DNA from 2 places in the Saccharopolyspora sp. NPDC000359 genome. Region 2 is predicted to be linked to the other one. Evidence: riboswitches for the same ligand, from Rfam matches in the RefSeq annotation. Region 2 holds a riboswitch; the other holds the start of a gene.
The links. A riboswitch is a leader RNA that binds a small molecule or an ion and turns the genes downstream of it on or off. The one in region 2 is predicted to bind FMN.

Region 1 (15,650 bases), on a different contig from region 2:
GCCACGCCCCCGGCCTGGGTCTGTGGCGTGCCTGCACCAGCGCCAACGGCGACATCGTGGTCAGCGAGGACCAGCTGCGCACCCTCGCGGCCAACGCCAAGGGGCCGGAGGCCTTCGCGCACCGGGTGGACCAGCTGCTGGGCGCGGCCTGGGACGACGCGCTCGAACCGTTCCGCCGCGCGGGCGACGGGGCGCCGGTCACCTGGTTGCACCGCGTCGGCTGACCGGAACCGGTACGGCCGCTGATCGCGGTGTGCGAAGCTTGGGGCCGTGCGTTCCTGGGTGAAGTGGGGTCTGCCGGTTTCCGTCGTCGCGCTGCTGGCGGGTGCCGGTGGTGGTGTGGTCCTGGCCGAGCAGGTCTACCGGGAGCCGGTGCCGACGAACGCCCCGTCGCAGCCGGCCGGTGACCCGGGCTGGGCGGTCCGGAGCGTCGAGGGCGTGCTCTACACGACGGGCGCGGTCGAGCACCCCGACCAGCGCGAGGTGCAGAAGCTGCTGGACAACCACTTCCGGTCGATCAACACCCGCGACTACGACCTGTGGAAGTCCACAGTCGTCCCGAGCAAGTGGGACGAGCTGCCCCGGGACAAGTGGTCCGAGGCCTACGACTCCACGGAGGACATCGACATCGTCGTGCACCGGCTCGACCCCGGCCCGGACGGGGCGCTGCTGGCGCTGCTGACCTTCAAGAGCATCCAGGACCCGCGGGACGCACCCCCGGACATGCCCTACCCCTGCCTGGAGTGGAACCTGGTGTACCCGATGGTCGTCACCGACTCGGGGCGGTCACTGCGCCTGGACACCAGCAAGCTCCCCAACAGCGCCCTCCGCCGCCCCTGCGAGCAGTGACCCGCGCCGATACTCCTGCGGGCTGGTGCCGTACCGCCGCTTGAAGGCGTTGCTGAGCGCGAACGCGCTCCCGTAGCCGACCTGCCGGGCGACGGCGCCGATCGTCGCGTCGGACTCCCGCAGCAGGTCGGCGGCCAGCGCGAGCCGCCAGGAGGTCAGGTACGTCATCGGTGGCTCGCCGACCAGCTCGGTGAAGCGCCGCGCGAAACCGGCCCGCGACACCCCGCAGCGCGCCGCCAGCCCGGCCACCGTCCACTGGTCCGCCGGGGCGTCGTGGATCAGCTGCAGCGCCTGGCCCACCACCTCGTCGCACTGCGCGCTGTACCAGGCCGGGGTGCGGTCCGGCGAACCGGCGAACCAGGTCCGCAGGGCGTTGATGAGCAGCAGGTCGAGCAACCGGTCCAGCACGGTCTCCTGGCCCGGCGCGTTCTTGCTGATCTCCGCGGCGAGCAGGTCGACCAGCGGGGTGTCCAGCGACTCGTGCCGGACCGCGGCGAGCCCGGGCAGCTCGGTGAGCACCCGGTCGCTGATCTCGCCGACCACCTGGTACGTGCCGGTCAGCAGGGTCGTCGTCCCGGACAGCCCCGCGCCCCAGGTGCGGACGCCGAGGTCGGACAGGCCGTCGAGCGGTTCACCGGTCGGGCTGGAGCACCGCTGCCCTGGGTTGATCACGACCTGCCAGGGGGTCGCCGGGTCGTCGGCGACCGTGTAGGGGTGTGGACCGCGCACCAGCGCGACGTCACCTGGCGACAGCGGCACCGGCTCGGCGCCGTCGGGCGTGATCCAGGCCGATCCGCGCACCACCGCGACCAGGGTCAGCGGTGCCTGGTCCTGGATGCGCAGCGACCACGGAGGTTCGAGGATCGAGCGGAGGAGGAATGCGCCGCGCGCCCGCGGCCCGTCCAGCAACCCGGCCAAGGTGTCCACGGCACGAGCTTATGGCCCGACGCGGCGCTCCCGGAGTCCTCTCAGGGCCCGTGGTTGCGCGACCTCCATGGAAATCGTGGGTCGGAATTCCATCGGGATCGTGGCGGAACTCCCGGGGCTGGACGATCGATTATGGAGTGTGGACACTGAGTCATGGATCGTCCAGAGAAGGGCGGCTTGACTGGGGGCATGGCAGACAACGAACAGAAGCCCGTGCTCGTCCTCGGCGCCACCGGTCGGACCGGTCGCCGCGTCGTCGAGCGCCTCACGTCCATGGGACGACCGGTCCGCACCGGGTCCCGCTCGGCGACACCGCCCTTCGACTGGACCGACCGCACCACCTGGCCCGCGGTGCTGACCGGTGTCGGTGCGGTGTACGTGTCCTACCAACCCGACCTGGCCGTTCCGGGGGCCGTCGAGGCGGTGCGGGAGTTCGCCGAGCTGGCGGTCCGCAGCGGGGTGCGGCGGCTTGTGCTGCTGTCCGGACGTGGGGAGGCCGGAGCGCAGCGGGCCGAGGCGGCGGTCCAGGGGGCCGGTGCCGAGTGGACGGTGGTGCGGGCGGCCTGGTTCCAGCAGAACTTCAGCGAGGACTTCCTGGTGGACGGGGTGCGCGCGGGGGAGGTCGCGCTGCCGGTCGGTGCGGTCGGGGAGCCGTTCGTCGACGCCGAGGACATCGCCGACGTCGCCGCCGCCGCGCTCGCCGAGCACGGGCACGCGGGGCAGGTGTACGAGGTGACCGGACCGCGGCTGCTCACCTTCGCCGATGCCGTCGGCGCGATCGCCGCCGCCACCGGCCGGGACATCGCCTTCTCCACGGTCAGCCCGGAGCAGTACCGGGCGGGGATGACCGAGCACGGTGTGCCGCCGGAGGTGGTGTCCTTGGTGGAGCACCTGTTCGCCGAGGTCCTCGACGGCCGCAACGCGCATCTGGCCGACGGGGTCCAGCGAGCCTTGGGCCGCGAACCCCGGGACTTCACCGACTACGCCCGCCGAACCGCCGCGACCGGCGTCTGGAACCCGGTCTCCTGACCCCCTCCGGGCGAACCACAGTTTCAGTTGAGACCGCAGACCCCGGTGTGCCGGGGAGCCGGAGGTTGTGGACGAACCGTCTGGGGTTTCGCGATTCCAACGAGGTGATCTCACCGGACCCGCAGAGGCGAGTCGCCGGACGCTTCACAGTTTCAACTGAAACTGTAATCACCGGTGTGTCGGGCACCCGACACGCCGGTGATGTGTCGGGACGCTTTCACTGAGATCACCCGATGGGAATCGGACGTCTGATCGCCACTGGAATCGCATTTACCCACCGCAAGTCCACGGCAGGAACCCGAACACCCGAACAGCTTCGGCCAGGGGGTGTGGAAAGGGGGAGGGTGGAATGCGAGAAAGCGGGCTGAGGCGTGCTCAGCCCGCTTCCGGTGCTCGCGGTCAGGCCCTGGCGAAGGCGAGGGCCACGTTGTGGCCACCGAAGCCGAAGGCGTTGTTGATCGCAGCGGTCTGCTCCACGTGGCGCGGCTTGTCGGCGACCACGTCGAGCTCGACCTTCGGGTCCTGCTTGTCCATGTTCCGGGTCGCCGGGATGACGCCGTGCTGCAGGGAGAGGATCGTGATGATGCTCTCCACCGCACCGGCCCCGCCGACCAGGTGGCCGAGGGAACCCTTCGGCGCGGTGACCACCGCGTCCGCACCGATGGCCTGGCGCACCGAGTTGGCCTCACCGACGTCGCCGACCACGGTCGAGGTCGCGTGCGCGTTGACGTGTCCGATGTCCGACGGCTCCAGGTCGGCGCTGCGCAGCGCCTTGCGCATCGCCCCGATCTGGCCGCGGCCGTCCGGGTGGCTGCCGGTGATGTGGTAGGCGTCGGAGGTGATTCCGGTGCCCGCCAGCCGGGCGTAGATCCGCGCGCCGCGCGCCTTGGCGTGCTCCGCGCTCTCCAGGACGATCACCCCGGCGCCCTCGCCCATCACGAACCCGTCGCGGTCGACGTCGAACGGGCGGGAAGCCCGGTCCGGGTCGTCGTTGCGGGTGCTCAGGGTCCGGGCTTGGGCGAACCCGGCGATGGTGATCGGGTGGATGCAGGCTTCCGCGCCACCGGCCACCACGACGTCCGCGTGCCCCTGCTGGATCATGTCGAAGCCCTTGGCCAGGCCCTCGGCGCCCGACGCGCAGGCCGACGCGGGGGAGTGCACCCCGGCGCGGGCCCGCAGGTCCAGGCTGACCATCGCGGCCGGGCCGTTGGGCATCAGCATCGGGACGGTCAGCGGCGAGACCTTCCGCAGCCCGTGCTCCTCCAGCAGGTCGTCCTGCTGCAGCAGCGTCAGCGGGCCGCCGATGCCGGTGCCCAGCGCCACCCCGAGCCGGTCCGGGTCGACCGGCTCGGACTCGTCGGACGGCAGCTCGAAACCGGCGTCCGACCACGCCTCCCGGGCGGCGATGACGGCGATCGCCTCGCAGCGGTCCATCCGGCGCAGCTGCACCCGGGGCAGCACGTCGGCGGGCTCCACCGCCAGCGGCGCACCGATCTTGGCGGGCAGCTCGAAGCGGTCGAGCCACTCCGCCTCGAGGCGCTTGATGCCGGTGGCGCCGTTCAGCACTCCGTCCCAAGTGGACGCGACGTCGCCGCCCAGCGGCGTCGTCGCGCCCAGCCCGGTGATGACGACTTCGGTCGTCATGCGTTCTTGGTGATGTAGTCCACCGCATCACCGACGGTCTTGAGGTTGGCCAGCTCGTCGTCCGGGATCTTCACGCCGAACTTGTCCTCGGCCTGCACGGCGATCTCGACCATGGACAGGGAGTCGATGTCGAGGTCGTCGACGAAGGACTTGTCGACGGACACCTCTTCGGCGTCGACACCGGCGACCTCTTCGACGATCGCGGCCAGACCCTTGGTGATTTCCTCGTTGGACACGGTGTTCCTTCCTGGTACTTGCGTTCCTCACCGCGGGCTTGCGGCCCCGCGGCAGCTTGGGGGTCAGGGGCAGACGGCGACCTGGGCGGAGTACGACAGCCCGGCCCCGAAGCCCACGAGCAGCATCACGGCACCGCTGGGGATCTCCCCAGCACCCCGCATGTGGTCGATGGCCAGCGGGATGGACGCCGACGACGTGTTGCCGGAGTAGACGATGTCACGGGCGACCACGAGGTCGTCACGCGCACCCTGGCTCTGCAGCTTCCTGGCGATGGCCTCCACGATCCGCAGGTTCGCCTGGTGCGGCACCAGGACGTCCACGTCGGACAGCTGGAGCCCGGCCGCCTCGACCGCGCGGGCCGCGACCGGGGCGATCTGGGTGGTCGCCCACCGGAAGACCGCCTGGCCCTCCTGGTAGATGTACTTGCCCTCGCGCAGGTAGATGGTGTCGACCAGGTCGCCCGCGCTGCCCAGCACGGCGGGGCCGAGCTCGGGCTCCTCGGCCGGACCGACCACCGCGGCACCCGCGCCGTCGGCGAAGATGATGCAGTTGGCGCGGTCCTGCCAGTCCAGCCACTCCTGGAACCGCTCGGAGCCGATGACCAGCACGTTGCGGGCCGAACCGGCGCGCACCGCGTCCGAGGCGGCGGAGAGCGCGTAGACGAACCCGGCGCACGCGGCGTTGACGTCGAAGGCGCCCCGGGCCTTGATGCCGATCTGGTCGGCGACCTGGGCCGCGGCGTTCGGGATGCCGCCCGGCATGGTGCAGGTGGCCACGATCACCTGGTCGATGTCCGAGGGGGCCAGGCCGGCGTCGGCGACTGCCTTGGCCCCGGCCTCGACGGCCATGTTGACCACGGTCTGGCTGTCGTCGCCGAGGCGGCGGTGGATGATCCCGACGCGCTGGCGGATCCACTCGTCGTTGGTGTCGACGATCTTGGCCAGGTCGTCGTTGGTGACGATCCGGTTGCCCTGCGTGCTGCCGAAGCCGAGCAGCCGGGTGCCCGCCGGAGTGGGGTTCTGGGCGATGCGGGGCTTGGTCACTCGTCGCTCCCGAGCAGGTCGGCGACCTTGTCCAGGTCGGCGGGGGTCTTCAGAGCGACGGTCTTGACGCCCTTGAGTTCACGGCGCACCAGGCCGCTGAGGGTGCCCGCGGGCGGGAGTTCCACGACGGCCTCGACACCGCGCTCGGCCAGGGTCGCCATGCAGCTGTCCCAGCGCACCGGGTTGGTCACCTGGGAGACCAGGTGGCGCAGGACCTCGGTCGCGCCGGTGAGGACCGAGCCGTCGGCGTTGGACAGCAGCGGCAGCGCGGCGTCGCGCGCGTTGACCTGCTCGGCGTGCTTGGCCAGGGTTTCCTGCGCGGGCGCCATGAAGCGGGTGTGGAAGGCACCGGCGACCGGCAGCGGGCGGACGCGGGCTCCGGCCGGCGGTTCCGCGGCGAGCTGCTCGAGCGCGGGCAGCCGCCCGGCGGCGACGATCTGACCAGCGCCGTTGCGGTTGGCCGGGTCCAGGCCGAGCTGATCGAGGTGGGTCACCACGTTGTCGGGTTCACCGCCGAGCACGGCGGACATCCCGGTGGGCTCCAGCCCGCACGCGGCGGCCATCTCGCGGCCGCGGACTGCCGCCAGCGCGACCGCGTCGTCGGCGTCCAGCGCTCCGGCGACCGCTGCGGCGGCCAGCTCGCCGACGGAGTGCCCGGCGACCGGGGTGCCGTCCGGCACGGTCACGCGGCGGCGCAGCTCCTCGGCGGCGATCAGCGACAGCGCCACCACCAGCGGCTGGGTGACCGCAGTGTCCTTGATCTCATCGGCCTCGGCGGTGGTGCCGAGGCGGACCAGGTCCAGGCCGGTCAGCTCGGACCAGGCGCCGAGCCGTTCGGCGACACCGTCCAGCTCGAGCCACGGGTTGAACATCCCTGGGGTCTGCGACCCCTGTCCAGGGGCTAGAAGCGCGATCACCCTTGCTACTGAACACGTCGTGATGCGCTCGGAGTGATGCCGAGACAGACGAAGTCCGGAGCGCAATCTTGTGGGGTGTCTACAACCCGGTCCCGCGCGGGGGCGGGCAGGAGGGCGAATCGTTGTCGGCTGTGTTCGGTCGGTGACACATCGGTGAAAAACGGTAAAGCCCTGGTACTGGACGTGACGGCTGTGCTCACCAGAGGCCGCGCGCCTTGGCCAACCTGCCGACCGCCAACCCCACCCGCAGGACGTGCGCGTCGCGGGCGTTGGACGGCGTGCGGCCCGTGAGTTCCGCCACCCTCCGCAGCCGGTACCGGACGGTGTTGGGGTGCACGTACAGCTGCCGCGCGCAGTTCTCCAGCACGCCGCCGACCTCGAGGTAGGTGTCGACGGTCTCCATCAGCGCCCCACCGGCGTCCACCAGCGGCAGCACGATCCGCTCGACCAGCTGCCGCTCGGCCTCCGGGTCGCCGGCCAGCGCCCGCTCTGGCAGCAGGTCACCGGCGGGCACCAGGCGCGGTGCGGTCGGCCAGGCCACCACGGCGCGCAGCGCGGACATCGCGTCCGCGGCCGACCGGTGCGCCTCGGCCAGGTTGGACACGGTCGGCCCGACGACCACCGGGCCCTCGTCGAACGCCTCGGTCAGCCGCGCCGCCGCCTCCTCGTCGGAGCGCTCCTCACCGGAGCTGCCGAAGACGACCACGAGCCGACTGCCCTGCACCCCGAGCAGCACCGGGCAGCCGAGCCGGGCTGCGCGGCTGCGCACCTGGTAGACGATGGTCGGCGGGTCGTCGGAGGGGGCGTTGCCGACCAGCACGGTCGCCTCTGAGGAGGGCTCCCAGCCCAGTGCCGCGGCGCGGGAGAGCAGCGATTCCTCGGCGTCACCGCGCACGATCCCGTCGACGACCAGCGCCTCCAGCCGCGCGTCCCACGCGCCGCGCGCCTCCGCGGCGGCCGCGTAGGAGGTCGCCGCGGCGAAGGCGATCTCGCGGGTGTAGCGCAGGATCGACTCGGTCAGCAGGGTGCGCTCGTGCTGCTGGTCGGCCAGCTCCGGGAGCTGCTGCTCGAACACGTCGATGGCGACCCGCACCAGCTCCAGGGTCTGCCGGAGGCTGACCCAGCGGGACAGGTCGCGCGGGGCGGCGCGGAAGGCCTCGGCGGTCAACCGGATCGCCTCGGTCGGGTCCTGCAGCCAGGCCACGAAGTTGGACACGCCGGTCTGGGTCACCAGCAGCACGCTGGCCCGCTGGTCAGCGGGCAACCGGCGGAACCACGGCAGCCGCTGCTCCATCGCGCCGACGCTGGCCCCGGCCAGCCCACCCGAAGCGCGTTCCAGGCGGCGGAGGGTGGGTGCGGAGATCTGCCGTCGCGCACCACTGTCCCGCTCACCTGCGCGTTCGGTACTCATGCCTCCCAGAATCGCACGCCGCCGATCAGCTCCGGCGGGCACCGGTTGACCGGTGCGGGCGGGCTCACACCGCAGAACGGCGGAAAAGGCGCATAACGACCGGTGCTGACCCGCGGTGATTCCACCTAATCCATTAGGGGAATCAATTCGCCCGTTCGAGGCGGTCTTTCGGTTTGTCGATCAGCCGAATAGCAGAAACGATCACCCATTGACCACCGCCGTTCGGCTTCCCCCCCGAGGTGACATCGTGGATACCTTGCAAAACGGATTGGCCCAGGCCTGGGCCAGCATCGCCACATTCGTGCCCAAGCTCGTCATGTTCCTGATCATCCTGCTGATCGGCTGGTTGATCGCCAAGGGCGTCTCGAAGGCCCTCCAGGTGCTCTTCGTCCGGCTCGGTTTCACCCGGCTGCTCAAGCGCGCCGGGCTGGCCGACCTGGCGGCCAAGACGCAGATCGACCTCGGCGGGCTGCTGATCAAGGTCGTCTACTACTTCATCCTGCTGATCTTCCTGCAGCTCGCGCTCGGCGCCTTCGGCCCCAACCCGGTCAAGGACCTGATCGACCAGATCGTGCTGTTCCTGCCCCGCGTGCTGGTCGCGATCGTGCTGGTGCTGGTGGCTGCCGCGGTGGGCCGGGTGGTCGCCGACCTGGTGCGCAGCGCGCTGGGCAGCCGCCCGATCAGCGGTGTGCTGGGCAAGATCACCTTCGGCTTCATCGTGGCCCTCGGCGTGATCGCCGCGCTGAACCAGATGGGCATCGCGCTCACCGTGACCACGCCGGTCCTGGTCACCGTGCTGGCCACCGTCGGTGGCGTGATCGTCGTCGGCGTCGGCGGCGGTCTCATCCGGCCGATGCAGCAGCGCTGGTCGAAGTGGCTGACCGACGTGGAATCCGAGTTCAGCACCAGGAAGGGCGCGGGACCGGGCCCGGAGCAGGACCCGAACCCCGGGACCAGCGGGCTCTGAACCCCGCGGCGCTGGTTGACCAGCGTGGCGGTGGCTCACTGGATCGATCGAAGGTCGGGACTCACCCGTTGGGTGGGTCTCGACCTTTTTCACGCACTTGGCCGTGGTCGCACGCACCCGTTCGCGACACCATGAGGGAACAGATCAAGCCAGGAGAGTGATCAGGTTGGCATTGCCCCTCGTCTGGCTGGCGGACGCCCTGCGCGAGGCCGGGCTGGCGGTGGTCGAAACCGACGGCTGGCGGGAGCGCACCGCCACCTCGGGGCCGCAGCCAGCACCGGTCGGCGTGCTGGAGCACCACACCGCCACGCCCGCCTCCTACGACAACCCGGCGCCCAGCGTCCAGCTGTGCATCGACGGCCGCCCCGACCTCGCCGGACCGCTGTGCCACGCGGTCATCGGCTTCGACGGGGTGGTGCACATGATCGCCGCGGGCCGCGCGAACCACGCGGGCGAGGCGAAGGCGTCCGGCCCGAACCCGGGAGGCGACGGCAACACCCTCTACGTCGGCTTCGAGTGGGACTACCAGGGCGTCGACCAGGGCCCCAGCCCGGAGCAGCACGCGGCCGCGCTGACGGCGACCCGGGTGGTGCTGGAGCGGTTGGGGCGCCCGGCGGACGCCGCGCGCGGCCACAAGGAGACCAGCGTCACCGGCAAGATCGACCCTGGTCACGTGGACATGGACCGGTTCCGCGCCGAACTCGGGAACAAGGACCAGGAGGACCAGATGACCCCGGAGCAGGAGGCGATCCTGCGGCGCCTGGAGCACGAGCTGCTCGGGCCCCGCGGGCCGAACGGCGAGATCCAGGGCTGGCACACCGAGCTCGGGCCGCGGACCATCGTCGCGATGCTGGTGGACCTGGTGAACACCGTGGTGGCCAAGCAGGCGCCGGACATCCCGGCGCAGGCCGGTGCGGGGGACCCGGAGGCGATCAAGAAGGCGTTCCAGGCGCTGCCGCCGGACCAGGCGGCGCCGCTGCTGGCCGAGCTGGTCCGCATCCAGCACGACCGCCAGCTCACCCCGGAGCAGTACGCGCAGCGCCCCCAGCCGTAGGGGTCAGCGGCTCAGCCAGGTGGTGAACCGCTTGAACCCGATCAGCTCCAGCCCCGGTGTGCTGCCGATGAGCTGCGGGACGTCGTGGTCGGCCTGCAGGTTGTTCGCCACGACCGCGCGGTGCGCGGCTTCGTCGACGAACTCCGCGTAGTTGACCACCCGGGTGCCGTCGGTGCTGATGTGGAAGTGGTTCGAGATCATCCCGGCCGGGGGCGCCACGTCCGTCCGCCGCGCGAAACCGGGTTCCTCGTCCAGCAGCGTGTCGACGAACCGCCGCGCGGTGTCGTGGCTGTCGGACCGGAACCGCACGGCCACCACGCAGCCCGGTCGGTCCTGGCTGAGCACGAGGCTCCGGTACCGGTGGAACGCAACCGCCCGCGCGGTGCGGTCATCCGGTGCGGTGCGCAGGTGCTCCTCGCAGGAGGCCTGGTCGGACCACTGCGAGTAGTGCAGGAGGGTGCTGCCGTCGGTGCCCACCAGGACGGTGTGCGAGAGCAGGCCGGTCGGCTGGTTGGCGACGTCCGCGGCGGCCCGCGCCGCCGCGAGCTGCCGTTCCGGCGCCTCGGACCACTCGCCGACGAGCACGAGTCCGGCGTCGGCGCGGGTGATGTCGGGCAGGTCGTTCATCTCGGCGGTACCTCCTGGGATCAGCTGAAGTCGGCGGTGTGGTCGGCGACCCACTGCCGGAAGGTCTTGGCCGGTCGGCCGGTGACGTCCCGCACGGTGCTGGTCACGAGGCCTGGGGTGCGGGCGAGTTGGGCGTAGCCGTCGAGCGCTGCTTCGGCGACTTCGCGCGGCGAGCCGGGGAACATCTTGGCGGCGGCCTCGGCGCGTGGGATCTCCTCCCAGCGCAGCGGCCGGCCCAGGGCTTCACCGATGATGCGCACCTGGTCCGCCTGCGTGAGCAGCTCCGGTCCGGTGAGCGTGTGCTTGGCCCCGTGGTGTCCGCTGCTGGTCAGCGCTTCCACGGCGACTGCGGCGATGTCGCGCTCGTGGATTGGCGACAGCTGGGCTTCGCCGAAGGCTCCGCGCACCACTCCGCCCGCGCGGATCTCCGGCGCCCAGGACAGCACGTTCGTCGCGAACGCGTGCGGTCGGAGGAAGGTCCAGTCCAACTCGGAGTGCTCGATCTGCTGCTCGACCTCGGCGTGGAACTGGGCGATCGGGCCGTGCTGCTCGGCCACGTCGTCGCGCACCGCGCCGGAGGAGACGAAGACGATCCGCCGGGCGTGCTGGCCGATAGTCTCGATGATCGCCGGGTTGGCCGGGACCGTGGCGAAGGGCCAGACCAGCAGCACCGAGTCGACCTCCCGCGGCGCGGCGCGCAGGCTCGGCAGGTCGGTCAGGTCGCCGCGCACCGCCTCCACCCCGCTCGGCAGCGCAGCCGGGTTCCGGGCCATCGCGCGGACGTCCGCCCCCGCGCCGTGCAGCAGGTCGACGGCGTGCCGTCCGATGTTGCCGGTCGCACCGATCACCAGGGTCCTGTCGTGGGACATCGCAGCTCCACCTGTCGCTTCGGAGGGCGGCGATCCGCCGCCCGAAAGTAAAGTACAACATGTAGTGCACTTAATGCAACGAGCGTTGTACTTCGACGGGGCGGGGATGCATCGTCAGCGCGCCCGTTCCCGGCGGGCGGGCGCGGTGGTGGGGTGAGTCAGCGGTCGCGGGAGATGCGGCGCTGGGCGCGCTGGTCCCGGCGGTCCAGCAGGCGCTTGACCAGCGCGGGCTGCTGCTTCAGGGCCTCGGGTTCGTCCAGCAGGCGGTTCAGCCGCTGGTAGTAGCGGTTCGGGGAGAAGCCGAAGCGCTCCTGGATGACCCGCTCCTTGTTGCCCTGGTACTGCCAGTGCTCGAGCTCGAAGGCGAGGATCGCGTGATCGGTGTCGTTCATCCGGCGTCCCCCTCCTGCGACGAGCTGCTGATCGAGTCTACCGGTGGGCGCACGCGTGTTCGATCGGCCGTCCGGAGGGCGTTGCTCACACCCGCGCGTGCGGGCTCCCGGTCCTCCGCTCGCGAGCGCAGCGCGACGAGGTGCCTGGTCAGCGCCGCGCCCGCGAGCAGCGCCACCAGCCCGCACACGCCCGGCCAGCCGAAGTACGTGAAAGCCCGCACCCCGAGCCAGGATCCGGCGCTGCCGCCGAGGAAGGCGCAGGTCATGTAGGCCGTGTTGAGCCTGCTGCGGACCTCCGGTCGCAACGCGTAGATCCGCACCTGGTTGGCGACCATGCCCGACTGCATGGTCACATCGAGCAGCAGCGTGCCCAGCACGAGGCACGCCAACCCCGGCACTCCGCCGAAGGTGCCGCCGACGAGCACCGCGGCCGCGGCGATGGTGCCGATCATGCAGGCGAGGTTGACGACGTCCGGGCCCCGCCGATCCGCCTGGCGGCCGGCGACCGGGGTGCAGACCATGGTCGCCGCGCCGACCACCGCCAGCGCGCCGACGGCCGGTGCGCCGAGACCGTAGGTCGGGCCGGTGAGCAGCAGCGCCACCCCGGTCCAGACCGCGGTGAAACCGGCGAACACCATCGCCTGGTAGAAGCACGAGCGCCGCAGCTCCGGCTCGGTGCGCAGCAGCCGCAGCGCTTCGCCGAGCAGCGCCGGGTAGCGCTGCGTCGACGGCGGTTGCGTGCTCGGCACCGCGAACGCCAGGACCCCGGCGATGAGCAGCACGAGCACCGCGGCCACCAGGTACGGCGCCCGCCAGCCGAGCCACTCGCCGAGCGTGCCGCCGAACGCGCGGGACAGCAGCATGCCGCCGATCGACCCGCTCAGCAGCATCCCGATGACCGTGCCGCGCCGGTCCTCGCTCACCAGCCCGGCGGCCAGCGGGCTGACCAGCGGCGCGATCACGGTCGTGGTGCCGATGAGCGCGCTGGCTGCCACGAGCGGCGGGAGCGACGGAGCAGCCGAAGCGGCCAGCAGGCCCACGCCCGTGGCGACGAGCAGGCCCGCGATCAACTTCCGGTACGGCACCCGGTCGCCGAGCGGCACCAGCAGGAAGATGCCGACCGCGTAACCGAGCTGCACGGCCGTGGCGACCAGCGCGGCCACCTCGGGCGGCACGTCCAGACCGGCCGCGACCAGCGGGCTGACCGCCTGCGGGAAGTAGATGTTGCCCACGCTGATCCCGCAGGTCACGGACAGCAGCAGGACGAGCAGGCGGCTCACCGGTCGGGCTCGCGCAGGTCGGCAGAACTGGGCATGGGATTAAGATCCGGTCCCCGCGGGCGGCGGCACAAGCGGATTTCGGACGTGTGATCCGACCCACGTACGCGTCCGGGAACAGATCAGCAGGCGCACGATGTTGCGCAGGACGAACGAAGTCGTGCGCTCCGGGGCTCGGTGAAAATCCGAACCGGCGGTGACAGTCCGCGAACCGGCTCCTCCCCAACGAGGTGTCGGCCGATCCGGTGGAATTCCGGGACCGACGGTGAAAGTCCGGATGAGAGGCAGCGCACGGGTGGCCGGGGCCGGACTGCACCCGCAGGCAGGGGCCCGCATGCTGCCCGCGCACCCCGGCGCGCGCGTCGCCGGTGGGAGGAGCGGGCGTGCGGACTGTCGCGGAATGGTTGCTTGGCAACGGGATCACCGTGCTGGGCCAGCAGATCTCGTGGGCGGAACTCGTCGGGCAGCTGTGCGCCCTGGCCGTGGTCTTCCTCGCCCAGCGCAGGACCCTGGCGACCTGGCCGGTCCAGGTCTCGGCGACGGTGCTGCTGTTCGCGGTCTACGCCTCGGCGCACCTGGGCGGGCTGGCCGTCCGGCAGGTGATGATCCTGCTGATCTCCCTCTACGGCTGGTGGGCGTGGAACCGCCGCAGCGATCCCGTCTACGGCGTCGTGGTGCGCAAGGCCAGGGGAGTGGAGCGGCTCGTGCTGATCGGGGCGCTGGTCCTGGGCACCTCCGCGTTCGCGCTGCTGCTGTCCGCACTGGACGCCTCGTGGGCGCCGTGGCCGGACGCCTGGATCTTCGTCGGCACGCTGGTCGCGTTCTGGGCGCAGGGCCGCGGGTTGGTCGAGTTCTGGTTGGTGTGGCTGGCCGTGGACGCGGTGGGCGTGCCGCTGCAGATCGCCTCCGGCCTGCACTTCAGCGCGGCGATCTACGTCGTCTTCGCGGCCCTGGTGGTGCACGGCTGGTGGAGCTGGAACCGCACCGCGCGCGTGCAGCGGGCGCGGGAGGGTGCTGCTGTCAAGGCTTGACTCCGGGTGTTCGGCGGTGGTGTATGCGGAGTGATCACAATCGCCGGAAGGGGTCGAAATGGGGCGTCTCGCGCGGAGCGCGGTGGTTCCACTGGCCGTCTGCACCCTGCTGGTGGCGCCGACGGCGTCCGCCCAGGAGCGGACCACAGCACCGACGACGGGTTTCGAGCAGACCGACGGAAAGCGGTGGACGACACCGGAGGAGGAGTCCGAGTTCCTGCGGGCCGTCGACGAGGTCAGTGAGGCCGTCTCGGTCGAGGAGATCGGCAGGAGCACGCAGGACCGCCCGCTGCGGCTGGTCCGCGTCGGTGCCCGGTCGGCGCGCACGAGCGTGCTGTTCACCTGCTCGCAGCACGGTGACGAGCCGTCCGGCCGCGAGGCCTGCCTCAGCAGCATCCGCGACCTCGGCCTCACCGACGACCCGCAGGTGCGCGAGCTCCTGCGCACCACGAGCCTGCTGTTCGTGCCCAACGCCAACCCGGACGGCAACGTCGCCAACACCCGAGGGAACGCCGACGGCGTGGACATCAACCGCGACCACCTCGCGCTGGAGACGCCAGAAGCCCGGGCCATCGCGCGGGTGGTGCGCGACGAGCGGCCCGACATCGTGCACGACCTGCACGAGTACGGCGCCAAACCGCCGTACTACGTGAAGGACCTGCTGGCGCTGTGGCCGCGCAACCTCAACACCGCCGAGGGCGTGCACGGCGAGTCGGAGCGGCTGTCCGAGGAGTACGTCCGGCCCGCGGTCGAGGACACCGGGTTCTCCACCGGCGTCTACGGCATCTGGACCGACCCGGAGACCGGGGAGCCGATCAAGCAGGTCGCCGGCGACGGGCAGGAGCGGATCCTGCGCAACACCACCGGCGTCAAGAACGCCGTCGGCCTGCTGGTGGAGACCCGCGTCGACCCGCTGACCGAGGAGGAGCAGGCGGACCCGGCGGTGAACAACCACCGCCGCGTCGACTCCCAGCTCGCCGGGGTCGGGGCGACGCTGCGGATGGTGTCCGAGCGTGGCGGCGAAATCACGGCCGCGACCGCGCGAGCCCGGCTGGCGGGCCTGCGCGACCAGGGCCCGATCTACTTCGGCGGTGCCGACAACGAGCCGCCCGCCCCGGAGCAGGTCGACGAGGACCCGCCGTGCGGCTACCGCCTGACGGCCGACCAGTTCGGCGAGGTGCGCGACGAGCTCGCCCTGCACGGCGTGCGCAGCATCCCGGGGCCGGACGGATCGCGCGTGGTCCCGATGCGCCAGGAAGCCCGCTCCCTGGTCGCCCTGCTGCTCGACCCGCGCGCCGAGTTCCGCCTCGCCGACGGGGAACCCCTGACCTGCTGACCACAGTCGTGAGTGGCGATGGTGGTTAGGACGACCATCG
Region 2 (15,650 bases):
AGGCCCACTGGGGCTGATGCTCGGGGTCTGGTGGTCAGGCTCCCGCTACGACGTCGGCTGAGATGACGCCCGTGGAGCGGCGGACGCGGGTCGTCCGCCGCGTGCCCCAGGGGCCGCGCTCCGAGACCTTGGTGATCGCGACTGGGCACGTTCGCCCACCAGTCGCGGGAGCTAGCGCGAATTCATCATCGGACACGACGTGTTCAGTCACGATCTCCACCTCTGGAACAGCGCGAGCAGCTGGGCCCGGAAAACCGGAATGGGATGCGCGACAATTGTGGCTCATGAGGCGCGGAATGGTCTCGCCGGGTCTCCCGAACGCGTGACACGCAGGTCACCAGCATGGCCGTACTTGATCACCACCTCTGGTCCGCATCCAGAACCACGGTGCCGACCAGCTGCGTGGACGAATCATCCGGTGATCATTTCGGCCGCCGCCGAATTCGGGTGATCACGTTTCGCCGCGGGGTGGTCCGGGGGTGGCAGGGTTCGGGCGATGAGGGCCGCTCGCAGGTGTGTCGCGTCGGTGGGGTCCGCCGGGTTGAGGCCGGTGAGCTCGGCGACCTTGCGCATGCGGTAGTCGACGGTGTTCGGGTGGATGTGCAGGCGGCGGGCGGTGCGGCGGCGGTTCAGGCCGGTGCCGAGGTGGGTGCGCAGGGTTTCCAGCAGGTCCGGCTCGTGCTCGATCGCGCTGAGCTTGCCCGCCAGCACGTCGCGGGCCGGACCGGGGCGGGTGAGCTGGTAGTCCAGCGCGAGGTCGTCGAGCGTGTAGACGCCCGGAGGGCGCCCGGCCACCGCGATCCGGCGCAGTTCGTGCGCGGTGCGCGCGGCCTCGGGGATCTCGGCGACCAGTGCCGGCACCACGCCCACCGTCACGTCCGCGCCCGCCGCCGTTCCGGAGGCCAGGACCAGGTCGTGGATGCGCAGGTCCGGGTCGCGGGCCAGCAGCACCACCCCGCCGGACCCGTTGAGCCGCGCCAGGAGCGGTTGCGGGGAGCGGCGTTCCAGTTCCGCGCGGAAGCGGCGGAGCTTGCGCCACCGGACCACGTCGGCGTTGGTGCCCGGGGCGGACTCGTCCGGGTGCGCGGCGATCTCCATGTCGAGCACCGCGTAGCTCTCGGCCGGGCGGATGCCCAGCCGGGCCGCCGCGTCGAGCGGGTTGCTGCCGGTCAGCAGCGCCGACAGCAGGTCCTGCTTCGCCGCGTGCTCATCGGCCAGGAAGACGTCGCGCTCCTGGAAGTACGCGGAGGAGACCACCGAGGTGATCTCGCGCAGGTAGCGCAGCACGACCTCCACGACCCCGACCAGGGTGCGCACGTCCTCGGGCTGCGCCTGCGCGCTGAAGTGCTCCCACGCCACCCGCACCCCCACGTTGTGCGCGTTGAGCACCGCCTCGATCGGCACGCCCTCCTCGGCCCGGTGCAGGACGTCCTCGCGCAGGTCGGCCAGTGACTTCGGGTCGGGCTGGCCGCCGTGGCGCAGCATCCGCACCACCATCGCCACGGCCCGCTCGATGATCCGGGTGATGTCGCCGCGCAGCTCCTCCTCCGGCAGCTCGGCGTACGCGGGCAGCTCGGCGACCACCTGCTGGAGCACGGCGGGCACCAGCTCCGGCGCGGCGGTGGCCAGCGCCCGGTCGAGCGGCTCGCCGCGCCAGCGCGGAACCGCGTTGGGTTCGATCACAACGATGACCTCCCAAGACTGGAGAACTCACCACCACCACTGCCCCCACCGGGGGTCCAGCATGGTAGCGAGCGCCTTACCCGCAGGTAACTTGCGGTCGGCCGCGTGGGACGAGTTGGCGACAGGGGATTTCATGGACTCTCGTGGGAACGGCCAGATCAGTCGGCGGTCGGTGCTGATCACCGGGGGCGCGACCGCGGTCAGCGCGGCCCTGCCCGCGGGTGCGGCGACTGCCGCGCCGAACACCTCAGGTGCCGACGCGGACGCCATCGTCGTGGGCAGCGGGCTGGCGGGGCTGGTGGCCACCGCGGAGCTGGCGGCCGCGGGCCGCAAGGTCCTGCTTTTGGACCAGGAGCCGGAGGCCAGCCTCGGTGGTCAGGCGTTCTGGTCGCTCGGCGGGCTGTTCTTCATCGACTCCCCCGAGCAGCGGCTGGCCGGGATCAGCGACTCGCTGGAGCTGGCCCGCGCGGACTGGTTCGGCAACGCCGGTTTCGACCGCGACCCCGAGGACCCGCTGGGCCAGGACCACTGGGCCGCCCGCTGGGCCGATGCCTACCTGGAGTTCGCCGCCGAGGAGAAGCGGGCCTGGCTGCACGGGATGGGGATGCGGTGGGTGCCGGTCGTCGGCTGGGCCGAGCGCGGCGGCCAGCTCTCGGACGGACCCGGCAACTCGGTCCCCCGCTTCCACCTCACGCTCGGCACCGGGCCCGGGGTGGTGGAGCCGTTCGAGGAGGCGGTGCGCGAGGCCGCCGAGCAGGGCCTGGTCTCGTTCCGGTTCCGGCACCAGGTCGACGAGCTCACCGTCACCAACGGCGCCGTCGACGGCGTGCGCGGTGGGGTCCTGGAACCCAGCGACGCGCCTCGCGGCACCCCCAGTTCCCGCACCAGGATCGGCGACTTCGAGCTGCACGCGCCGGTGGTGGTCGTGACCTCCGGCGGGATCGGGGGCAACAAGGACCTGGTCCGGCAGAACTGGCCGGACTGGCTGGGCGCACCGCCGCAGCGCATGGTGACCGGTGTCCCGGCGCACGTGGACGGCCGGATGCTGGCGATCAGCGAGCGCGCCGGTGCCCGGCTGGTGAACCGGGACCGCATGTGGCACTACACGGAGGGCCTGGTCAACCACAGCCCGATCTGGCCCGACCACGGGATCCGGGTGCTGGCCGCACCGTCCTCGCTGTGGTTCGACGCCCGTGGCCGCCGGTTCCCGAACCCGGGGATCCCGAGCTACGACACCCTCGGCACCCTGGCGCTGATCAGGGAAACCGGCTACGACCACTCGTGGTTCGTGCTCAACCAGCGGATCATCGACAAGGAGTTCGTCCTCTCCGGTTCCGAGCAGAACCCGGAGCTGACCCGCAAGGACCTGGCCGGGTACCTGGCGAGCCGGCTGCTGAACTCGACCCCGCCGCCGGTCAAGGCGTTCCTGGACCGCGGCGAGGACTTCGTGGTCGCCAAGTCGGTGCCGGAACTGGTGGCCGGGATGAACCGGCTGGCCGGGGCGGACCTGGTGGACGCGGCCGAGCTGGAGCGCCAGATCACCGCGCGCGACCGCCAGGTGGACAACAACTTCACCAAGGACGACCAGGTCATGGGCATCCGCAACTCGCTGGCCTACTCCGGTGACCTGCTGGCGCGCACCACCCCGCTGCACAAGGTCCTGGACCCGGCGGCCGGTCCGCTGATCGCCATCAGGATGAACATCCTGACCCGCAAGACGCTCGGCGGCCTGCAGACCGACCTGTCCGGCCGCGTCCTGGACCACCAGGCGGCCCCCATCCCGGGCCTGTACGCGGCGGGCGAGGTGGCGGGCTTCGGCGGCGGAGGGGTCCACGGCTACCGAGCCCTGGAGGGCACCTTCCTCGGCGGCTGCCTGTTCTCCGGCCGCCAAGCGGGCCGAGCCGCCGCAGCCGCAACGGCCTGACGGCCGGGGTCAGTTCGCCGCGCGGGCAGCACCCCGGAGCTGCCCGCGCGGCGGGGCTCCCCGCCGGTCAGCGCCCCCACTACGGACGCGCGGCGAGCCCATTGCGCTCGACAACACCCCCCACCACGTGCTCCGCGATGGCCAAGGAAGACGTCGCTCCAGGCGACGGTGCGTTGCGCAGATGCGCAACCGGCCCCACGTGCTGGATCACGAAGTCGTCCACCAAGCGCCCATCCGCCCCCAGGGCCTGCGCCCGAATCCCCCGCGGCAACCGCGCATACCGAGCTCCCTCGATCGCCGGAACATAACGCGCCGCCGCCCGGACGAACCTCCGCGCCGACAGCACACCCCCCAGCTCCCGCCGGGCACCAGCGAGGTTCCCGACCGCGAACCGCCAGAACCCGGGATCCACCGCAACATCCACCACATCCCGGAGATCCACCCCCAAACCCCGGTAGACCTCCCGGGAGAACGACAGGAACGCGTTCGGCCCGACGGTCATCGCACCGTCGACCCGCTTGGTGAGGTGCACCCCCAGGAACGGGTACTTCGGGTCGGGAACCGGGTAGACGAGTCCGCGCGTGATGTCGCGGAACCGCGGTTCGAGGACCAGGTACTGCCCGAAGAACGGCACGATCGACGGGGACCTGGCGGCTCCGGATCGCCGGGCGAGCCGGTCGGACTGCAGCCCGGCGCACGCGATCACGTTGTCGAACAGCTCGTCCCCCTGGCTGGTGCGCACCCGCACCCGCCCCCCGGTTCCCACGTCCGCGCCGAGCACTTCAACCCCCAGCCGCACGTCCACCCCGGCACGCCGGGCGTCGTCGACGAGGGCGCGCGTCACCGCTGCGTAGTCGATGATCGCGGTCTCCGGTGAGTGGAGGGCCGCGACGCCCCGCGCTTCGGGCTCCAGTTCCCGGAGCTCGCCGCCGCTGATGAGGCGGACGCCGGGAACCCCGTTCTTCGTGGCCCGGTCGTGGATCGCTTCGAGCCGCCCGCGCTCGTCCGCGTCGAGCGCGACCACCACCTTGCCGCAGCGCTCGTACGGGAGGCCGCGCTCGGCGGCGTAGTCCCGCATCAGCTGCACGCCCCGGCGGCACAGGCGCGCTTTCAGCCCGCCGGGCTCGTAGTACAGCCCCGCGTGGACGACACCGGAGTTGTGCCCGGTCTGATGGGCCGCGGGTTCGCGTTCCTTCTCGAAGAGGACGACCTCGGCGTCGGGGAGTCGCCGGTTCAGCTCCCGGACCACGGCGGCACCGATGATGCCGCCACCGACCACCGCGAAACGTCGCGTCTCAACCATTCGACTCCTCCTGGTGCTCACCGGCGCGTCCGGCAGAATGGGCGGGGTGGAAGCCCTCGACGTCAGCACCGTGACCGGGCGTGTCCTCGACCAGCTCCGAGCGGCGATCCTGAGTGGCGAGCTCGAACCCGGCCAGCTGTACAGCGCCGCGGCGCTGGGCGAGCAGCTCGGGGTGTCGAGGACGCCGATCCGCGAGGCCTCGCACGAACTGGCCCGGCTCGGTCTCGTCGAGATCGAGCGCAACCGCGGCATCCGCATCGTCGCGACATCCGTCGAAACCCTGCTGCAGGGCTTCGAGGTCCGACTCATGCTCGAAGTCCCGCTGGCCCGCCGCGCCGCGCGGCTCGCCCAGGACGACCCCGGGGCCCGCCGCCGCCTGACCGAGGTGCACGACCGGTTCCGCGCGGCAGCGGAGGCGGGCGACGCGGAGCTGACGTTGCGGACCGACCGCGACTTCCACACCGTCCTGCTGGAGCTGAGCGGCAACGACCGGGCCACCAGCGTGCTGCGCGAGCAGCGCACCATGGTCCTGCGCAGCGGTGTTGGCACGGTTCCCACGTCCCGCACGCCGCTCGAGTGCTTCGAGGACCACTCCGACGTCTACGCGGCGTTCATGGCTGGGGACGAGGCGGGCATCGGCGCGGCCATGAGCCGCCACATCATCAACACCGCGACCCTGCTCATCGACCAGGAGTCCCGCCGCCGGTCCGACTTCCACGACCACGGCGTCGCCGACCGCCTGCGCGCGCTGCTCGGCTGAGCGAGCGGGGGCGGGCTGCTCCGTCGTCACGCGGCCAATCTAGGGCGAGTAGCATGCAACATGCAACAGCACGTTGACCAGGGCCCGCGGATCACGGGCGGCCCGGTCGCCGGATCTCCGGGACGGGCCGTGCCATCATGTGGTGCTGTGGAATCCACCCGTGTCGACCGCTGGCTGTGGGCCGTCCGACTGACCAAGACCCGCCCGGACGCCGCCGCCGCCTGTCGCGGCGGGCACGTGCGCGTCAACGACCGCCCGGCCAAACCGGCGACCACCGTCTCCCCCGGCGACGAGGTGCGGGCCCGAGTCGGCAACCGCACCCGGACCGTCGAGGTGGTCCGGGTGATCCAGCGCCGCGTCGGTGCGGCCGACGCGGCCACCTGCTACATCGACCGGACCCCGGCCCCACCCCCGGAGGCAGCGGCCCCGGTGGCCCGTCGAGAACGCGGAGCGGGCCGCCCCACCAAGCGGGACCGCCGGATGATCGACAAGTTCCGGTCCAAGGGCAACTAGCCGACGCGGGCCCCCGCAGGGCGACCTGCTCGCCCCGGTCCGCCGCCCCGCGGCGACGACCTCCGGGGCTTCAGGTGCGGGGTTGGTGGGATTTGGCTGCTGGGACGGCCAGGGCGGAGGGGACCAGGAGGACCGCGACCACGAGGAGGGCGTGCAGGGTTCCGACGTGATCGCCCAGGTAACCCAGCAGGGGTGGTCCGGCCAGGAACGCCGTGTAGCCGATCGTCGAGACCACGCTCACCCTGGTAGCGGCGTGGCCCGGGTCGTCGGCCGCCGCGCTCATCCCCACGGGGAAGCCGAGCGACGCCCCGAGGCCCCACAGCACCGCTCCGAGCAGCACGAGCGGCAGCCAGGTGGCGAAGACCAGGAGCAGGACGCCGAGCGCGGCGGTGGCCATGGTCGCCCACAGCACCGGCAGCCTGCCGAACCGGTCGAGCAGCGCGGTGCCCGCCACGCGGCCGGTCGTCATGGCGGTGAGGAAGACCGCGAACCCGGCGGAACCGGCCCAGTGCGGGACCCCGTGCCCGTCGACCAGGGCAGTGGCCAGCCAGTCGTTGGCGGTGCCCTCGGTGAGTGCCAAGGCCAGCACCATCACGCCGAGCACCAGCGTCCGCGGTTCGGTCCAGGCCCGCCACGACGCCCCGGCTCCGCTGGCGCGGCCGTCGTCGGCGTGCTGCTCGCGGAGGAACGCCGGTGTGGCGATCGCGGGCAGCACCGCGACGAGGACGGCGACCACGCCCAGGTGCAGCGGCATCGGGATCGACCAGGCCGCTGCCGCAGCCCCTCCCCCGGCACCCACCACGGTTCCGGCGCTGAACGCCGCGTGGAAGCGCGGCATGATCGTGCGGCCGAGCCCGCGCTCGACCACGGCGCCCTCGACGTTCATCGCGACGTCCCAGACCCCCGAGCCGAACCCCACCAGGAGCAGGCCGATCCAGGTCACCCGGTACTCGCCGAGCAACCCGACCCCCACGCCGCTGCCCGCCAACCCCGCCGCGGTCACGACGGCACCGCCCGAGACCACCGCTCGCGCGCCGAACCGCCGGACCAGGACGCCGGCGAGCGGCAGGGCGGTGATCGACCCGACCGAGATCGCCAGGAGCAGCGTTCCCAGCTGCCCCGGCGTGACGTCGAGCCTGTCGCGGGCCTCCGGGATGCGCGCCATCCAGCTGGCCGCGGCGAACCCGTTGACGACGAACACCGCGGTGACCGCGTTGCGCGCGCGCAGCACGGCCGGTCGGGCGGTGAGTTCCTCCACGGCCACGGAGCCAGACCCCCAGTTCCGCTTCGATCGGGTGGGCGGCACCGGGCCCGGGTCGTCGCGCTGGGACGGACGCCGACGAGCCGCTCAGCGCGCCCACGGGAGGCTACCCGGCACCGCGGCGCACCGGCATCCGCCGAACGGTGATCACCGCACGCACCAGCGGCGAGCTCCAGGAACCGCGCGGTGCGGCGGAACCCGGGTTCGACCAGCTCAGCTTCCTGCCGGTTCGGTGTCCACAGTGGCCTGCCTGGGTCGCCCGGCAGGCGCTCCCCGACAGGTTCACCTGCCCGGCCTGGGAAGCCGTTCCCCAGCACGCCAGGACCTCGCGCTGGTCGCGGCCGGGCTGCTGCTAGCGTGCCCGCACACCGGTGATCGGAGGTCTTCGCGTGGGCGAGTTGAGGTTCGAGCAGGAGCTGGTGCGGGCCCTGCTGCGGGAGCAGCACCCGGATCTCGCGGACCTCGAACTGCGGGACGTCGACGGGGGCTGGGACAACCAGCAGTGGCGGCTCGGCGACGACCTCGCCGTCCGCCTGCCGCGCACCGGGCAAGCGCCGGAGCTGCTGCGCAAGGAGCAGGCGTGGTTGCCCGCGCTGGCCGGACGCCTGCCGCTGCCGACACCCGTGCCGGTTCGCGTCGGCGAACCGTCGAGCCTGTTCGAGCACACCTGGACGATCATGAGCTGGGTCGAGGGCGAACCGGCCGATCGCGCGCCCATCACGGCCATCGACGCGGCCGAAGTTCTCGCCGACTTCCTCAAGGCGCTGCACCACCCGGCACCCGCCGACGCCCCGACGAGCCCGACGCGCGGCATCCCGCTGGCCGACCTCGCGCCGGAGGCCGACGCCTGGTTCGAGGTCATCGCGGACCACCCGGACGTCGACGCCGCGCGAGCCGTGTGGGAGAAGGCCGTCGCCGCACCGGCCTGGCAGGGTCCGCCGCTCTGGTTGCACGGCGACCTGCACCCGGCCAACGTGGTCGTCCAGGACGGGTCGCTGGCCGGGGTGGTCGACTTCGGCGACATGTGCGCCGGAGACCCGGCGACCGACCTGTCCGCCGCGTGGATCCTGCTGCCCACAGGAGCGACGACCCGCTTCTTCGACACCTACGAGCACGCCGACGAAGCCACCACCACCCGGGCCCGCGGCTGGGCGGTCATGCGGGCGCTGACCCTGGTCTTCGTCGGCCGCAACGGCAGGCTCGGCCTCCCCGGCGGCAAACCCTCCTGGGAACCAGCTGGTCACGCCACCCTCGACCGGGTCCTGGCGACGACCTGATCAGGTTCAGGGGCGGGTCGTCTGGATGAGGGCGTGGGAGCCGTTGGTGCGCCAGGGGCCTTCGCCCAGGGCTTCGACCACTGGTGCGTCGAGGCCGACCACGACCTCGGATTTCAGGACGCGGAGGGCGGCGAGCGGGCTCGGGAAGTGCCCGGCCGCTTCCGCGAACGGTGTGGTGGCGGGCCAGTGCTGGTCGCCCACGAGGCGCCGGTAGTTCAGGTCTCCCTTCAGGACGGTCACCGCGGCTGAAGCCAGCTCGGTCCGCAAGTCGTCCGGCATCGCGCGGTAGTCCCTCGGGGCGCAGAAGAACGGGTGGGCGCGCAGTTCGACGCGTCCGGACCGGAGGGCTTCCCAGGCCCGCTGCCCGATCGCACCGACCTCGCCGGGGAGTCCGGCGAGGTGGCGCAGGACGCCGACCACGTCGGCGGGTGTTGCGTCGGAGACGTAGTACGGCGTTGGTTTGACGTGCAGGACGACGTGGTTCGCGCGGCCGGTCGCGAGCAGGTGGTCGATCAGCGCCAGGTCGGCGGCGAGCTCCCCGGCGGCGTTGTCGGCGATCAGGTGGACCGGGCCAGCGGTGTCGAACAGCGACCAGAACTCCTGGCTGCTCCCGGCCACCAAGCCCGCGGCGCCGCTGACCCCCGTCGACAGCTGGAACGCGAGATCGGCCTGGTTGCCCCACACCGCGGCCTGCACGACGGCGGCGTCGCGCTCCTGCGCGGTGAGCTCCGGCAGGGCGTCGAAGGCCTTGAGCGTCTCGGCCGTCGCGGCGCTGCGGAGCTCGGCGGTCTTCATCGGCGCGAACGGGTCGACACCGCGCCACGGCCCGGGCTCGAAGTACCCGACCGCGGCGAGCAGCCTGCGGAAGAAGTAGCTCTCCGCCCACAGGAACGGCGTCTCCCGCCATGGCCGACCCACCCAGCCGGCCGCCCACGCCGCCCAGCGGCGGTGGTCCGGTGCCTCGTCGTCGAGCGGGGCGACGACCCCGGTCGTGGACTCGCTCAGCAGTTCGGCCAGCCCGTCCCGCACGTCGGGCCCGTACGGCGTCGCGGAGCTCACCCGTTCGAGCATCCTGGGGTGCCGCTCGTGGAAGACCTTCCACGCGAACGACCCCTGCTCGCCAATCGTGATCACCGGCGCTTCGAAATCCACGACGCTCCTTCCCGCGCAAGCCACTCCGAAGGGTACGGCGCGGCGCACTACTCAGGGCATCTGCGGCGGCATGATTGAGTAGTTCGCCTCGCCCGCGGGGACGGTGTCCGACGTCACAGTGGGAGGCAGCCCACCAGGCAGCCATCGACGAACGGGGTGTGATCATGTCCCCTCTCCAGCACGACGCGCCGCTGACCTCCTGCACGCTGGACGAGCTCGACCGCCGCGCCAAGCTCGCCGAGCTCTGCATGAACCACGCGCTCGAACAGCAGTGCTGGGACCTGGTGCGGCGGCACCGGCGCGAAGCGCTCGTCGTCCAGGCCGAGATCACCCGCCGCCTGGACGCCCTCGAGGACTCCCCCGGCCACATCGGCTCCCGACTGGGCGAACCGACCGGTGACGCGGTCGGCTTCTGCTGAGCCCAGCACGACGGACCGGCGCCTAGACTCCCGGCTGCGGAACCCGAGCTGAGGAGCGATGCCGTGGCAGTGCGAGCGGAGCGTAAGGGCGCGGTCCTGGTCCTCACGATGGACCGGCCGGAACGCCGGAACGCCTTCGACGGGTCGATGACGCAAGCACTGGACACCGCGTTGAACGACTTCGAGGACGACGAAGGGGTCCTGGCCGCCGTGCTCACCGGCGGCCAGGACTTCTTCTCGGCCGGGACCGACCTGCGCGTGTGGGCCGGTGACCCCACCGAGCGCGGCGGGGCGTACGGGATCGCCCGGCGCCGCCTGCGCAAACCGCTGATCGCCGCGGTCGAAGGGGCGGCGGCGGGCGGCGGCTTCGAGGTCGCGCTGGCCACCACGATGATCGTCGCCTCGCGGACGGCGTACTTCTCGTTCCCGGAGGTCGGCCTCGGTCTGGTCGCCGAGTGCGGCGGTCTGTTCCGCGCCCCGCGAGCGCTCCCGCTCAACGTGGCCAGGGAACTGCTCCTCACCGGAGACCCGCTCCCCGCGCAACGCGCCTACGACCTGGGCCTGGTCAATCGCCTGACCGAACCGGGAGGTGCCCTCGGCGAGGCCCTGTCCGTCGCCGAGCGAATCGCCGGGCACGCCCCGGTCGCGGTCCAGGAGACCCTGCAGGCGGTCGAAGCGGCCTACGCAGCCGACGACGAGGCCCGCTGGCTGGACACGGCCAATGCCAAGGACCGCGCCCGGGCCTCCGCCGACGCGGCCGAAGGTGTCGCCGCCTTCCTGGCGAAGCGACCGCCGCGCTGGACCGGCGCCTGATCGCTCAACTCGGCGCGCTGATCTCCGGCTCCGGGCTCCGGCGTTCGGCGCGCTGCCTCGCGCGGGGTTTCAGCTCGCTGACGAGCACTCCGAGCACGATCAGGACTGCTCCGAGCAGCGCCAGACCGGGGAGCCGGTCCCCGGCGATGCGCCCGATGACGCCTCCCCAGACCGGTTCACCGGTGTAGATGATGGTCGCCCTCGTCGGGGAGACGAAGCGCTGCGCCCAGTTCATGGTGAGCTGGATCAGGTAGCTGGCGGCACCGAGGCCGACCGCCGCGGTGAGCCAGACCCAGGAGAACTTCGGGATCCGCTCCCCAGCCACCGGCATCAGCAGCAGCGACAGCGCGCCGCCGACGAACAGCTGCACGACGGTGACCCGGCCGAGGTCGACCTTCCCGGCGAACGAGCCGATCAGGATGATCTCGGCCGCCATGGCCACCGCGCTGAGCACGGTGACGAGCTCGCCGGTGCTCAGCGAGATCCCCGCCGCGCCCGGTCCGGCCAGCAGCAGCAACCCGGCGAACGCGAGTGCGACACCGACCAGCGTCATCAGGCGCGGCGCCCTGCGGAGCACGACCCACTGCAGCAGCGGTACCACCGGCACGTAGAGCGCGCTGATGAATGCCGAGGCGCTGCTGCTGATCGTCTGCAGGCCCCAGGTCTGCAACCCGTATCCGAGGAAGATCATCACGCCGATCGCGCTGCCCGCCACCCACTCCCGCCGGGTCAGCCCGGCCAGAGTGCGCCGGAACACCAGGACGCCGATCGCGGCGGCGGTCAGGAAGCGCACCCCGACGAAGAAGAGCGGACCGCTGTGTCGCATGGCGACGTGGATGATCAGGAACGTCGCGCCCCACATCGCGGTGATCCCGAGCAGCGCGGCCTCGTACCTGCTCAGCAGCGGGTACCGCCGGAAGAAGTGCACCATGTCGCAGCACGGTACGAGACCACCCGCACCGCCCTCGCGAACCGGTCGAGCCACCCGGCGCCTCCCGCCCCACTACCGTTTCCCAGGTGGACTGTGTTGTCGAGCAACGATCTGCGCAATGCCCATTGAAATCGGACATCTGACTTCAATGGAAATCACACTTCTGGCGGCCGGCCCCACACCTCGATTCGGCCGGTGGGAGCACAGTTCTGGTGAGGACCGCAGTCCGCCGACGACGTTCCTCGAAGCGACGACAGGGCGACTGCGCCAGAGTTCGTACTCCGTTCGGTCGATAGAGATCACTTTGCCGGACAGGTCCTCATCGACCGGTCAAGAATGCGTCCGCACCGAACGGATGGGAGGACGATGCCGGAAGAACGATGGCGCACGTTGCCTGACGGGCGCCGCATCCTGCTGAAGAAGGGGCGTGGTGGGCCGGTTGCTGTTGCGGTCGGCACAGCGGTGGCCCTCGGCGCATCGGGCGGGTTCGGCGGCACCGCTGCGGTCACTGGGTCGGCGGGCGGCACCTCTGCGCTCTCCGCCGCTGAATCCGCCGTCATCCGCAACATCCAGTCGAACTTGGGCAAGGCGAAGCGGACTGCGCGGCGCGGGGATTCCCGCAGCGCCTGGCAGCAGCTGCGGATGCGCAAGGGTCGGGAACGTTTCGAGAACGCCGTCGAGTGCGCCGCTCTCACCTACGGGCAGGTGCAGGAGTTCCTCATCGGGACGCCGTGCCAGAGCATCGACCGCTGGCAGTACCCGGTCAGCGACGAGGCGGGCAACACGATGGTGGTGGCCGTGTCCAAGGTAACCATGCGCAGGGCCACGGACACCCGGAAGTTCCGCCGCCTCCTCGACGAGCACGGCACCGGCGACATCCGTCCGATCGTCGCCCTCGTGCCCTTCACCGGCCACCACTACGACTCGAGGACCTCAGGCCGATCAATCATCTCCGCCGAGGCCGAACCGGTGACCGGCGCACCGGCCGATGAAGTCCTCCAGGCCACCGCCGAAGCTGCCGTCGCACTCACCTCGTGACCGGCCAGCCTGTCCTTGCGCACTCGTGCACGACATCGTCGAGGTCGCGCGACTGGTCCAAGCCAGTCTTCGGTGAAGCGCCGAAGCCGCCGCAGCACGCCCAATTCGAATCGCCTCACCGGCGAGCCGGGACCGCGCTCGAGGTTGGGGCGGAACCTCATCTTGTTGCCGAGGTGTGGTGGGAGTGAGGTGGGTGACAGATGGTCGCCTGGGGTGGTGGGGTGTGCCAGACTCCCGGCCAACCACACTTGCGTGCGCTCCGGGGTCGGTGCAAGTCCGAACCGGCGGTGACAGTCCGCGACCCGGTCGACCCAGTCGGCCGGTTGACCCGGTGGAACTCCGGGACCGACGGTGAAAGTCCGGATGGGAGGCTGCGCACGCGGGCATGCTGCCGCCGCGCCGCTGCGCGCGTCGGACGTGACTGCGTGCCCGCAGGTGCCCCGGTGCGCAGCACGACGCGAACGGAGGCACCGGAGATGTCAACAAGCGCAACGGTCGACCAGGCCTCGGCGGAGCTGCGGCTCGACCCGGTCGAGGACGCCGTGCGGGAGTTCGCCCGGGGCCGGGTCGTGGTCGTCGTAGACGACGCCGACCGGGAGAACGAAGGCGACCTGATCTGCGCGGCCAGCACGGTCACCCCGGCCGACATCGCCTTCATCGTCCGGTACACCACCGGGATCGTCTGCGCGCCGATGGCCGCGGAGCTGCTCGACCGGCTCGAGATCCCGCTGATGACCAACCGGAACCGGGACCGGATGAGCACCGCGTTCACCGTCAGCGTGGACGCGGGCGAGGGGATCAGCACCGGGGTGTCCGCCGCGGACCGGGCCACGACCCTGCGCACCCTGGTCGATCCGGGCTCCCGGCCCGACGACCTCGTGCAGCCCGGGCACATCTTCCCGCTGCGCGCCTCCGCCAACGGCGTGCTGGACCGCCCGGGTCACACCGAAGCCGCGGTCGACCTCGCCCGGCTGGCCGAGGTGCCCCCGGCCGGTGTGCTCGCCGAGCTCGTCAACGACGACGGCACCATGATGCGCGGCCAGCAGCTGCGCGACTTCGCCGACGAGCACGGCCTCGTGCTCATCTCCATCGCGGACCTGGTCGCCGCCCGCAACCGCGGCTGAACTCCGGTGGACCCGCGCTGGCCAGCGCGGGTCCACCGGGCAGTCACTGGTCGAAGAAGTCGGCCGCGGCCTGCTTGAACAGCCGGCTGGACACCGCGTTGAGGTGGTTGCGCCGCCCGAGGGGGACGAACGGCGCGTCGAGCCCGGCGGCGAACTCCGGTGCGTCCGAAGCGATGTCGTCCTGGTCCCCCGCGGCGAAGAGCACGGGGACGGGTGGTGGGCCCTCGAGCCGGTGGCCCGCCACCGCCTCGACGCACGCGTCCAGGCCGTCCGCCGACAGCGCCTCCGCCACGCCCCGCATCGAGGTGCGGTCGGCGGCGCGACCACCGATGCCACCGAGGGCGATCCGCCGGACGCGGCCGGGCGCCAGCTTCGCCAGCTCCCACGCCACCAACCCGCCCATCGAGTAGCTCACGGCATCCACAGTGGACAGACCGGTTTCCTCCAGCACGGCCAGGACATCGCGGGCCAGCGCCTCCGGGGCGTAACCGGAGGCGGGCCGCTCGCTCTGGCCGTGCCCGCGCAGGTCGACCCGGACGTGCCCGCGCTCGGCGAGCGCGCGCGTCCAGCCGGTGCGCACCCAGGTACTCTCGCTGTCCGACGCGAAACCGTGGATCAGCAGCACCGGGGTCGGGCCCGGCTCGGCATCGCACCAGATCTTCGCGCCGTCCTCGGCGGTGGCGAACACGGTCAGTCCTCCGGGAGGCTCAGGCGGACCCGCCGCTGCGGCTTCTTCTCCTCGGGCACGGTGCCCACGATGCCGGCCTGCTCGTCGGAGACCGTGAAGGTCACCAGCGACTCGCCCACCGCCAGCTCCTCGTCGGCACCGACGTGCAGCCGCGCGACGTACCCGGACTGCGGCGACGGGATCTCCACCGCCGACTTGGTCGTCTCCAGCTCGACCAGCGGGGCGTTGCGCTCCACCCAGTCGCCCTCCTCGACCAGCCACTCCAGCACGCGGGCGCTGATCAGGCCCTCACCGAGGTCGGGCAGCGGAAAGGTCACTTCAGCCACGGCGGTACTCCAATGTGGTCTGGACTGCGGTCAGGATGCGGTCGGCGTTGGGCAGGTACTCGTCCTCCAACGCCCCCGAGGGGTAGGGCACGTCGAAGCCGGTGACCCGCTGCACCGGCGCGCGCAGCTCACCGAAGCAGCGCTCGGTGACCAGCGCGGAGACCTCGGCACCGAGCCCGGCGGTCAGCGGGGCCTCGTGGACCACGACCGCGCGGCGGGTCTTCGCCACGGACGCGGCCAGGCCGTCGACGTCAATCGGCTTGAGCCAGCGCAGGTCCACGACCTCCAGCTCCACCCCGTCCTCGGCGGCGAGCTCGGCGACCTGCAGGCAGCGGGCCACCATCGCGCCCCAGGTGATGAGCGTGGCGTGCTTGCCCTCGCGCGCCACCCGGCTGGTGCCCGGCGGGATCGGCGCGACCGGCTCCGACGGCTCGAAGT

Region 1: it holds a riboswitch for FMN, as region 2 does, so the genes downstream of both, ABT324_RS08920 (nicotinamide mononucleotide transporter family protein) here and ribB (3,4-dihydroxy-2-butanone-4-phosphate synthase) in region 2, are expected to answer to the same signal.

What each region holds. Positions count from the first base shown of each region.
Region 1 is NZ_JBEPDU010000009.1:117,537-133,186, reverse strand. Features, by position in the region: gene ABT324_RS08995 (DUF3145 domain-containing protein) at 1-224, shown strand, start outside; gene ABT324_RS08990 (hypothetical protein) at 271-849, shown strand; gene ABT324_RS08985 (AraC family transcriptional regulator) at 787-1,776, opposite strand; gene ABT324_RS08980 (NAD(P)H-binding protein) at 1,966-2,805, shown strand; gene ABT324_RS08975 (beta-ketoacyl-[acyl-carrier-protein] synthase family protein) at 3,205-4,449, opposite strand; gene ABT324_RS08970 (acyl carrier protein) at 4,446-4,685, opposite strand; gene ABT324_RS08965 (beta-ketoacyl-ACP synthase III) at 4,749-5,729, opposite strand; gene ABT324_RS08960 (ACP S-malonyltransferase) at 5,726-6,646, opposite strand; gene ABT324_RS08955 (PucR family transcriptional regulator) at 6,843-8,057, opposite strand; gene ABT324_RS08950 (mechanosensitive ion channel family protein) at 8,305-9,024, shown strand; gene ABT324_RS08945 (peptidoglycan recognition protein family protein) at 9,191-10,078, shown strand; gene ABT324_RS08940 (antibiotic biosynthesis monooxygenase) at 10,082-10,705, opposite strand; gene ABT324_RS08935 (NAD(P)H-binding protein) at 10,726-11,574, opposite strand; gene ABT324_RS08930 (DUF3263 domain-containing protein) at 11,733-11,966, opposite strand; gene ABT324_RS08925 (MFS transporter) at 11,963-13,246, opposite strand; FMN riboswitch at 13,404-13,536, shown strand; gene ABT324_RS08920 (nicotinamide mononucleotide transporter family protein) at 13,627-14,274, shown strand; gene ABT324_RS08915 (M14 family metallopeptidase) at 14,357-15,610, shown strand.
Region 2 is NZ_JBEPDU010000037.1:60,057-75,706, reverse strand. Features, by position in the region: gene ABT324_RS22895 (GmrSD restriction endonuclease domain-containing protein) at 1-17, shown strand, start outside; gene ABT324_RS22890 (PucR family transcriptional regulator) at 412-1,683, opposite strand; gene ABT324_RS22885 (FAD-binding dehydrogenase) at 1,817-3,607, shown strand; gene lhgD (L-2-hydroxyglutarate dehydrogenase) at 3,687-4,910, opposite strand; gene ABT324_RS22875 (GntR family transcriptional regulator) at 4,957-5,670, shown strand; gene ABT324_RS22870 (RNA-binding S4 domain-containing protein) at 5,818-6,183, shown strand; gene ABT324_RS22865 (MFS transporter) at 6,254-7,447, opposite strand; gene ABT324_RS22860 (aminoglycoside phosphotransferase family protein) at 7,834-8,721, shown strand; gene ABT324_RS22855 (damage-control phosphatase ARMT1 family protein) at 8,728-9,873, opposite strand; gene ABT324_RS22850 (hypothetical protein) at 10,038-10,292, shown strand; gene ABT324_RS22845 (enoyl-CoA hydratase-related protein) at 10,356-11,105, shown strand; gene ABT324_RS22840 (DMT family transporter) at 11,110-12,036, opposite strand; gene ABT324_RS22835 (hypothetical protein) at 12,403-13,074, shown strand; FMN riboswitch at 13,325-13,453, shown strand; gene ribB (3,4-dihydroxy-2-butanone-4-phosphate synthase) at 13,551-14,198, shown strand; gene ABT324_RS22825 (alpha/beta fold hydrolase) at 14,242-14,886, opposite strand; gene ABT324_RS22820 (biotin/lipoyl-containing protein) at 14,889-15,212, opposite strand; gene ABT324_RS22815 (alpha-ketoacid dehydrogenase subunit beta) at 15,205-15,650, opposite strand, start outside.